Phenylobacterium zucineum HLK1: one gene and its partners. The protein of the gene in region 1 interacts with the protein of each later gene in a pairwise test. Links are inferred from orthologs where the notes say so. Each region holds a gene or a part of one and is shown in the gene's direction. Other genes may lie near its edges. The genes, in order: PHZ_RS12885, mtgA and PHZ_RS01290.

The links.
Region 2: the proteins of PHZ_RS12885 (region 1) and mtgA interact in binary tests that used the Escherichia coli proteins (3 or more experiments, as listed by UniProt). The link is inferred for Phenylobacterium zucineum HLK1 from one-to-one orthologs.
Region 3: the proteins of PHZ_RS12885 (region 1) and PHZ_RS01290 interact in binary tests that used the Escherichia coli proteins (3 or more experiments, as listed by UniProt). The link is inferred for Phenylobacterium zucineum HLK1 from one-to-one orthologs.

What each region holds. Positions count from the first base shown.
Region 1 is NC_011144.1:2,641,744-2,644,891, reverse strand. The notes cover bases 1-3,000. They hold PHZ_RS12885 (peptidoglycan D,D-transpeptidase FtsI family protein), read left to right. Parts: upstream 1-627; coding sequence 628-2,373; downstream 2,374-3,000. Other genes in these bases: PHZ_RS12880 (UDP-N-acetylmuramoyl-L-alanyl-D-glutamate--2,6-diaminopimelate ligase), read left to right, coding at 2,370-3,000; ftsL (cell division protein FtsL), read left to right, coding at 191-631; rsmH (16S rRNA (cytosine(1402)-N(4))-methyltransferase RsmH), read left to right, coding at 1-194. Also shown: more of PHZ_RS12880, read left to right, coding at 3,001-3,148. UniProt on the Escherichia coli protein: Essential cell division protein that catalyzes cross-linking of the peptidoglycan cell wall at the division septum. Required for localization of FtsN.
Region 2 is NC_011144.1:262,355-265,285, reverse strand. The notes cover bases 5-2,787. They hold mtgA (monofunctional biosynthetic peptidoglycan transglycosylase), read left to right. Parts: upstream 5-929; coding sequence 930-1,646; downstream 1,647-2,787. Other genes in these bases: PHZ_RS01465 (hypothetical protein), read right to left, coding at 2,625-2,787; PHZ_RS01470 (glycine zipper 2TM domain-containing protein), read right to left, coding at 2,040-2,429; PHZ_RS22955 (hypothetical protein), read right to left, coding at 1,668-1,826; PHZ_RS01480 (nitroreductase), read right to left, coding at 190-855; PHZ_RS01485 (WD40 repeat domain-containing protein), read left to right, coding at 5-193. Outside these bases: more of PHZ_RS01485, read left to right, coding at 1-4; more of PHZ_RS01465, read right to left, coding at 2,788-2,891. UniProt on the Escherichia coli protein: Peptidoglycan polymerase that catalyzes glycan chain elongation from lipid-linked precursors. May play a role in peptidoglycan assembly during cell division in collaboration with other cell division proteins.
Region 3 is NC_011144.1:232,067-235,119, reverse strand. The notes cover bases 134-3,038. They hold PHZ_RS01290 (transglycosylase domain-containing protein), read left to right. Parts: upstream 134-544; coding sequence 545-2,533; downstream 2,534-3,038. Other genes in these bases: PHZ_RS01285 (M48 family metallopeptidase), read right to left, coding at 2,560-3,038; PHZ_RS01295 (CC_3452 family protein), read right to left, coding at 134-233. In the rest of the region: more of PHZ_RS01295, read right to left, coding at 1-133; more of PHZ_RS01285, read right to left, coding at 3,039-3,053. UniProt on the Escherichia coli protein: Cell wall formation. Synthesis of cross-linked peptidoglycan from the lipid intermediates.

The sequences.
Region 1 (3,148 bases):
GAGCGGGTAGAACGCCGGCGGGATCGCGCCACGCGCCCCCGGTCCGCCAAGGCCCGGCGCCCAGCTTCCAGCTCTTGTTCAACGGCGCCCGCGGGCCGTCCGAGACGGAGGTGGCGGCAAACCCCCGAGCCCGCTCGGCGAAGCTGAGGGCGGCCGTGCGCACCGACGCGCCGGTCTGGAGGGATGCGGCATGAACCTGCTGAACCGCCGCATTCGCGGTTTCCGGCTGGTGGACCTGGTCGGCGTCGGCCTGCTGGTGGTGGTGATCCTGGGGGTCTACCTGGCCAAGACCATGGCCGGGGACGAACGCGCCGAGATCGCCAAGATCGAACGCCAGATCAAGGCCGAGAAGGCCCGCATCCGCCTGCTGCAGGCCGAGGTCGCGCACCTGGAGCAGCCCGGCCGCATCGAGCGCCTGTCCGTCGAATACCTGAACATGGAGCCGGTCACCGTCAGCCGTGAGGCGACGGTCGAGCAGCTCATGGACATCGCCCGCGCCGGCCCGCCGAAGAAGGACAAGGCCCCGTCCGCCGTGGCCGCCATGGTGAACGAGAGCGACGCCACCCCCGGCGTGCCGCCGCCCCCGCCGCCGGAAGGCCGCAGCCTCCGGATCGCCGAGGCCGGGCGATGAGCCTGGGCCAGCAGGCCTTCGGCGGCTCGGCCGTCTCGCGCTGGTTCAAGGAGCGCATCTGGGGTCTCGAGCACGCCTTCGAGCGGGCTCGCGCCTCGGGCCGCGCCGAGGACGACACGCGCCTGCGCATCTTCTTCGTGCTGGTGCTGTTCGTGCTGGGCTTCGTCTGGCTGTCGGTGGGCGCTACGCGCGCGGCGCTCTTCTCGGACGCCCGGGGCGGCGGCCGCATCGCGCCGGCCGGAGTCTCCCGCGCCGATCTCGTCGACCGCAACGGCATGCTGCTGGCGGCCGACCTGCTGCACTACGGCCTCTACATCGATCCGCGCGAGATCTGGGAGACCGAGGAGACCCGCCGCCAGCTCCTGGCCGCCCTGCCGGGCCTCGACAGGGCGCGCCTCGAACGCGCCCTGCGCGGCCAGCGCCGCCTGTTCGTGATGGGCGCCCTGACGCCCGCCGAACGCAATCGCGTCCACGCCCTGGGCCTGCCCGGCGTCAGCTTCGAGCCCGAGCAGCGCCGCGTCTATCCGCTGGGCGCGAGCGCCGCCCACGTCATCGGCTTCTCAGACACCGGGGGCGAGGGCCTGTCGGGCGCCGAGGCCGCGCTGAACGAGGAGATCCGCGCCGCGGCCGGCGGCCAGGTCCCCCTGTCCATCGACCTGCGCGTCCAGGGCGCGCTGGAGGACGAGCTGTGGAAGGCCGTCCACGAGTTCACCCCGAAGGGCGCGGTGGGCCTCGTCACCGACGTGCACACCGGCGAGATCCTGGGGATGGCCAGCTGGCCGACCTTCGACCCGAACAAGCCCGGCCAGGCCACCGACTACGTGCGCACCAACCGCGCGGCCGCCTCGGTCTTCGAGATGGGCTCGACGTTCAAGGCGTTCACCGTCGCCATCGGCCTCGACGCCGGCGTCGCCACTCCGAACACGACCTTCGACGCGCGCGAGCCCTTCAAGCTGGGCTACCGGACGATCCACGACTACCACGCCGCCCGGAAGGTCCTGACCCTGGTCGAGGTGTTCCAGCACTCGTCCAACATCGGCACCGCCAAGCTGGCCGTGGGCATCGGCCCCGAGCGCATGGGCCGTTACTTCGACGGCCTGGGGCTGACCAAGCCCGCGCCGGTGGAGCTGATCGAGTCCGCGCGGCCCCTGACCCCGCGCAAGTGGGACGAGGACGCGGTGGCCTCCACCTCCTTCGGCCACGGCATCAACGTCAGCCCGCTGGCGCTCGCCCGGGCCATGGGCGCGATCCTGAACGGCGGGCGCCTCGTGCCGCTGACCATCCGCAAGCTGGAACCCGGTGCGGCAGTCGACGGTCCCCGGGTGATGTCCGAGCGCACGTCCCTGCAGATGCTGTCGATCATGCGCGCCAACGTGGCGGGCGAGGCGGGCAGCGGCCGGTCGGCCAACATCCCGGGCCTGTCGGTGGGCGGCAAGACCGGCACCGGCGAGAAGTACGATCCTGCGATCCGCGCCTACAACCACGAGCGTCAGGTCTCCTCGTTCGCCGCCGTGTTCCCCACCAGCGGCCCGGCCGAGGCCAAGCGCTACTTCGTGCTGATCCTGCTGGACGAGCCGCACGGCACCGCCCGCAGCGCCGGCTACGCCACCGGCGGCTGGGTGGCCGCGCCGGCCGCCGGCCGGGTCATCGAGCGCATCGCCCCGTTCCTGGGCGTCGAGCGCCAGCCCGAGCTCGCCGAGATCGCGCCCGCGGGCGCCGCGCCGATGGGGGAGGGCCAGTGAAGCGCCTCTCGGCCATCGTGAAGCGCGGCCTGCCGGCGGATCCCGAGATCACCGGCGTCACCGCCGACAGCCGCAAGGTGCGGGCCGGCACGCTGTTCGCCGCCCTGCCGGGCACGAAGGTGGACGGCGCCAGCTTCGCCGCCGCCGCGATCCAGGCCGGCGCCGCCGCGGTGATCGCCGACCGCGACCTCGGCCTGCCCGTCCCGACCATCGTGGCCAAGGACCCCCGCCGAGCCTACGCCCTGGCCGCGGCCGAGTTCTGGGGACGCCAGCCGCAGGTCTGCGTCGCCGTCACCGGCACCAACGGCAAGACCTCGGTGGCCAACTTCTGCCGCCAGATGTTCGCCCGCGCCGGCCGCACCTCGGCCAGCATGGGCACCCTGGGCGTCACCGTCTCGCGGCCCGACGGGACGCACGAGCAGCTCACGCCCCCCGGCCTCACCACGCCCGACGCCGCCGACGTCGCCGAGATGCTGGCGAGGATCGCCGGCATGGGCGTCAGCCACTTCGCGATGGAAGCCTCCTCGCACGGGGTGGACCAGCGCCGGCTGGACGGGGTGAAGCTGACCGCCGCCGGCTTCCTGAACCTGACCCAGGACCACCTCGACTACCACGGCACGATGGAGGCCTACCGGGCCGCCAAGCTTCGCCTGTTCGAGACCCTGCTGCCGCGCGGCGGCACGGCGGTGCTGAACGCCGACTCCGACGCCTTCCCGGCCTTCGCCGCCGCCGCCGTGATCGCCGGCCAGTGGGTGATGCCGGTTGGCGAGACCGG
Region 2 (2,931 bases), 2.4 Mb from region 1 along the record:
GCCGGCCACCAGCTGGCTGGCGGCGGGGCTCGACGACGGCCGGGTCTGGGCCTGCGACCTCACCGGCGAGCGGATCGTCCCGCTGAAGGCCGAGAAGGGCTCGCCGATCACCGCCCTGGCCATCACCCCCGACGCCAGGCGCGTCGCCTGGGGCGACGAGGACGGGAACGCCGGCGTCGCCGAGGTGGCCTAGCCCTCGAACCCGATCAGCTCGCCCCAGGCCTCGAAGGGGTCGCGGGCCGCCTTCAGGGTGTTGATCGGCGCGTCCGGGTCCCGGCGGCCCAGGGCCATCCCTGAGAACAGCATGTGGTCCTCGGGCAGCTTCAGGGCCTCGGCCACCGTCTTCGGATAGCGGGCCCAGTACTCCTGGGCGCAGGTGTCGAGCCCGCGCTCGATCGCGAGCAGCATCACGGTCTGCATGTACATGCCGACGTCGGCCCACTGCGGCGGGCCCAGCTTGCGGTCCAGGCAGAAGAAGAGGCCTACGGGCGCGCCGAAAAACGTGCCGTTCCTGGCCAGCTGGCGCAGGCGCGCGGGCTTGTCCTCGCGCGGGATGCCGATCGTGGCGTAGAGGTCCTCGCCGTTCTGGAAGCGGCGGGTGCGGAACGGGTCCCACAGGTTCGGCGGATAGACGTCGTACTCGGGCTCCTCGCCGAACGGGTTGGCGGCCACCTGAGCCTTCAGCGCCTCCAGCGGCGCGCCGGCCAGCGCATAGACCCGCCAGGGCTGCAGGTTGCCGCCCGAGGGCGCCTTGGCCGCCCGCTCCAGGATGTCGCGCACGACCTCGGCCGGCACGGGATCGGGCTTGAAGGCCCGCACCGACATGCGTTGCGCCACGGCCTCGGAGACGTTCATCTTGCGGCAACCCTGTTTTCGCACCCTCTAGGGGCCGGGGAGTAGCATCCGGTCGCAAGGTCAAGGCAAGGGACGTGGCGAGGCGCGCGAAGGGCCGCGGGGGCGGCGCAGTCCGGAAGGTGCTGACCTGGCTCCTGGCCGCGGGGCTGGTGGTGTTCTGGATCGGCCCGGTGCTGACCGTGGCCGTCTACCGCTTCGTGCCGCCGCCGATCACCTTCCTGATGGTCCAGCGGGTGTTCGAGGGCCGCGGATTCGAGCGCGACTGGGTCCCGCTGGACCAGATCTCGCCGCACCTGGTGCGGGCGGTGATCGCCGCCGAGGACGCCCGCTACTGCGAGCACATGGGCTTCGACGTCGAGGCCATCCGCAAGGCCATGGCCGCCAACGAGCGCGGCGGCAGGATTCGCGGCGGCTCGACCATCAGCCAGCAGACCGCCAAGAACGTGTTCCTGTGGCCGAAGCGCGACTGGGTGCGAAAGGGGCTGGAGGCCTGGTTCACGGTCCTGATCGAGACCGGCTGGGGCAAGCGGCGGATCATGGAGGTCTATCTGAACTCCATCGAATGGGGGCCCGGGGTCTACGGCGCGGAGGCCGCGGCGCAGCGGAACTTCGGCGTGCCCGCCGCCAGGCTCACCTCGGCGCAGGCGGCGCGCATGGCGGCCATCCTGCCCAAGCCGCTGTCCTGGCGGGCGGCCAAGCCGGGGCCTTACGTGAAGCGGCGCTCGGGCAGCATCCGCCGCAACGCCGGGGCCGTGCGCAGCCAGGGCCTGGCGCACTGCGTCCTGGATTGACGCGGCTCTAGGCGGCCGCGCCTACGCGGCGCCCGGATCCTCGCCGTCGTCGAGGGCGCGCAGCTTGGCGCGTTCCTCGGCCAGCAGGGATTCGAGCCGCTGCCGGTCCTCGGGGGCCACGGCGGTCTCCAGCAGATCCTCGAAGTGCTGGATGTTCTGCTGGATGACGAACTTCTGCATTCGCAGCGACCCGGAGGCTGTCACGCGCCGGCCGCCCAAGCGCGGCCATGGGTCCACTAGCACAGAACTCGCTTGCGACGCGAATCTTCAGCTCCACTCGTTAGGGTTACTTGCCTGAGAGGCGAATTTCCCGAAGAGCGCGAGTATTGGTGATCGCCGATAAGGCCGGGGCGCGCGGCGATTTCCGCGCGCCCCGGCCCGCATCCGGAGCCTTTAGCGATAGTAGCCGTAGGGGGCGTAGCCGCCGCCGTAGCGGGTGTCGTAGCGGCCGTACCGGTCGTAGCGGTCATAGCGGCCGGCCCGGTCGTAGCGGCCGTAGTTCGAGTAGCGCGCGTCGCGGGCGTAGGGCTGGCTGGTCCGGTACGAGTAGCGGTGCTTCTTGTCCTTGGCCGTGGCCGCGCCCAGGGCCGCGCCGGCCGCCGCGCCCACCAGGGCGCCGGTGGTGTCGTCCTTCGAGATGGCCGCGCCGGCGACGCCGCCGATCAGCGCCCCGATGATGGCCCGTTCGGTCTTCTCGCCCGCGGCGGCCGCGCCGGCCGGCAGGGCGATCGAGCCCGCGACCAGGGCGGCGACGGCGACCTTCGACTTTCCTTGCATCTTCATGGGTCTGCTCCTTGTGTTGGAGCCGTTCTAAAGGGGGCCGCTTGAACCGCCCCTGAACCCCGCCGTTCAGGTTCCGGTCATCTGGCGGGCCGCCGCTGGGGCGCGGAAGAACCGGGCGCAAAAAAAGCGCCCCGCGGCGGGGATCCGCGGGGCGTTCAGGCTAGCCAACTCTCTCCCCGGTTCGGGGAAAGCTCGTCAATTCTGCTTGCCGGCCTGGCGCTCGATGGCGTCGGCCTCCCGGTCGCCGGCCTCCTCGATCTCGTCGGCCTTGCGTTCCAGGGCGCCCGCCGCCGCGACGTCGCCGGCGCGGTCCATCGCATCGGCCTGCGCCTCCAGCGCGTCGGCGGCCCGTTCGGCCTGGGCCTCGACGGCGTCGGCCTTCTGCTCGGCGGCCTTGTCGGCCTGGCTCTCGCAGGCGGCCAGGCTCAGCGCGGCGGCGAGCGCGGCGTGTCCGATCCGCATGGGCGTCTCTCCATGGTGAAGTCTTCCAAGCTTCAGCGCA
Region 3 (3,053 bases), 2.4 Mb from region 1 along the record:
CCGACCTTCGCGGCGATGGTCTTGCAGGTCGAGGTGGCGAAGGTCTGCGACGTCGGGGCCGCGGCCACGCAGGCGTCGCCTTCGCAGGTGAACATGGCGCCGCCGGCGATGAACTTGGTCTTCTCGGCCACCGGGGCCTGCAGCTTGGCGGTCACGGCTTCGGCGGCGAAGGCCGAGCCGGCCGCGAGGGTGGTGAGGGCCGCGCAGGCGGCCAGGGTCGTACGGAGCTTCATCGAGAGCCCTCCAGCGTTTCGGGGAGATGCGGCGCCCTGCTCGTGGCGCCGGCCCCTTCCGCCGCGTGGGTCGGCCGCCGGTATCCCCCCCGACGGCCCACGACGAACTGAGCATCGTAAAGATAACGGTGTTAAGATCGCTCGCGCAACCGCTATTTGCGCAACGCCGCTATGCGGGAATGCAGAGCTGGGCCGCTGCGGGCGCCTGCGGCGTTCATGTCCCATAAACCTTGTTGGGCGTTCCGTGCCGCTGGGTTATGGCTCGCCCGCCGGGGCTGGGGCGGCCGCAATCGGTTAGGACGACGCAAGAAATGGCCAATGCCGGAGGGGGCGGTCGGGCGCCCCGGCCGCCGCGCGGAAAACGCTCGCCCCTGCAGGCGCTGATCTACTGGACCCTGGTGCTGGGCGTCTGGGGGCTGATCTTCCTGGTGGCGTTCTTCGCCGTCTTCGCCGTCGACCTGCCCGACACCTCGACCCTCTACGACGTCAAGCGCCAGCCGTCGGTGTCGTACCTCGACCGCTCGGGCGCGCTCGTCGCCGTGCGCGGCAGCCAGTACGCCCCGCCGGTGGACCTCGACCGCCTGCCCGAGCACGTGCCCGAGGCGTTCATCGCCATCGAGGACCGCTGGTACTATTGGCACTTCGGCTTCAACCCCTGGGGCATCGTCCGCAGCCAGCTCTACAACATGCGCCGCGAGAGCGGCCCCCTGCGCGGCGGCTCGACCATCACCCAGCAGCTCGCCCGCAACCTCTTCCTGACGCCGTCGCAGAACTACCGGCGCAAGGCCCAGGAGCTGATCCTGGCGGTCTGGCTGGAGGCCCGCTTCTCGAAGAAGCAGATCCTCGAGCTCTACCTGAACCGGGTCTACTTCGGCGCCGGCGCCTACGGCATCGAGGCCGCCTCCCAGCGCTACTTCGGCAAGCCGGCCGAGAAGCTGACCCTGGGCGAATCCGCCCTGCTGGCCGGGATGATGAAGGGCCCCTCGCGCTACTCGCCGGTCTCGGCCACCGAGCGCGCCGCCCGCCGCGCCACCGTCGTGCTCGACAAGATGGTCGAGGCGGACTTCATCACGCCCCAGGAACGCGAGGCCGCCATCCGCACCAAGGTGCGGGTCAATCCCGTGCTGGCCAACCAGCGGGCGCAGTACTTCACCGACTGGGTGGACGACCAGGTCCGCAGCCTGGTGGGCGAGCCCACCGAGGACCTCGTCGTGGAGACCACCCTCGACCTGCCGCTGCAGGCCGCCGCCGAGCAGGCGCTCAAGCGGGGCGTCGAGGCGGCCAAGGACCAGGGCGTCGAGCAGGGCGCCCTCGTCTCGATCGACGGCGAGGGCCGCGTGCGCGCCTACGTCGGCGGGACCAACTACCTGCAGACCCAGTTCGACCGCGCCACCATGGCCCGCCGCCAGGCCGGCTCGGCGTTCAAGCCGTTCGTCTACCTGACCGCCGTCGAGGCGGGCCGCACGCCGAACACCCCGGTCGTCGACGAGCCGATCAAGATCGGCAACTGGGAGCCGCGCAACTACACCCAGCGCTACCTCGGCCCGATGACGCTGCAGACCGCCCTGCAGGAGTCCATCAACACCGTCGCCGCGCGCCTGGCCAACGAGGTCGGCACCTCCAACGTCGCGGCCACCGCCCGCCGGCTCGGCATCACCTCGAACATCCAGCTCGACCCCTCGATGGCGCTGGGCGCGGTCGAGGTCAGCCCGCTGGAGATGGCCCAGGCCTTCGCCCCCTTCGCCAACGGCGGCTTCCTGGCCCGCGGCTACGGGATCGAGCGCATCCGCACCTCCAGCGGCCGGGTGCTCTACGACCACAGCGTCGACCAGGCGCCGCGCCAGGCGGTGATCGGCCAGCCGGCGCTCGCCTACATGAACCAGATGATGCGCCAGGTGATCCTGCAGGGCACGGGCGCCAGGGCCAACGTCCCCGGCTACGACATCGCCGGCAAGACCGGCACCACCAGCGACTACCGCGACGCCTGGTTCGTCGGCTACACGGGCGGCTTCGTCACCGCGGTCTGGGTCGGCAAGGACAACAACACCCCGATGCGCCGGGTGACCGGCGGCGGCGCGCCCGCGGGCATCTGGAAGGACTTCATGACCGCGGCCCTGCCGCGCCTGGCGGTCCAGCCGATCCCCGGCAGCGACCTGCCGCCGCCGCCCGAGCCGGACCCCATCGGCGACCTGATCGACGGGGTCACCGACTTCTTCGGCGGCCGCCGCGACGAGACCCCGCCGTCCGAGTTCGACGAGCCGGCCCCGCCCCGCCGCGCCCGCGAGGAACCGCTGTTCTAGGGAGCCGCTGTTCTAGGACGCGTCCGTCACCGCCCGAAGGCGTGGAGCCGGGCGCCTTCGGCGCGGAGCCACTCGCGGTGGCGGCGCTCGTCGCCCACCAGGCCCCGCACATGGGCCCAGAAGCGGGGGCCGTGGTTCAGCTCCAGCAGGTGCGCGCTCTCGTGGGCGGCCACGTAGTCGGCCACCTCGAAGGGGGCGAGCGCCAGGCGCCAGGAATAGCGGATCGAGGCCGGCAGCCGGCCCACCGCGGGCCGGCACGAGCCCCAGCGCGAGCGGGTGTCGGTGACCGTCACCTTGGGGACCGCCACGCCCAGGCGGCCGCAGTGCCAGGCGGTGCGCTCGGTCAGCACCTCCAGGGCCCGGCGGCGCAGCACCAGGATCACCGCCCGGGCGTAACCCTCGCCCTCGCCCATGGCGACGATGCGCGGCGTGGAGCCGTCCTCCGGGGCGAGCCAGCGGGCGCGGCCGGTCCCGGCCTCCAGCCGCACCGCCTCGCCGAACACCTCCAGCTCCAGGCCCG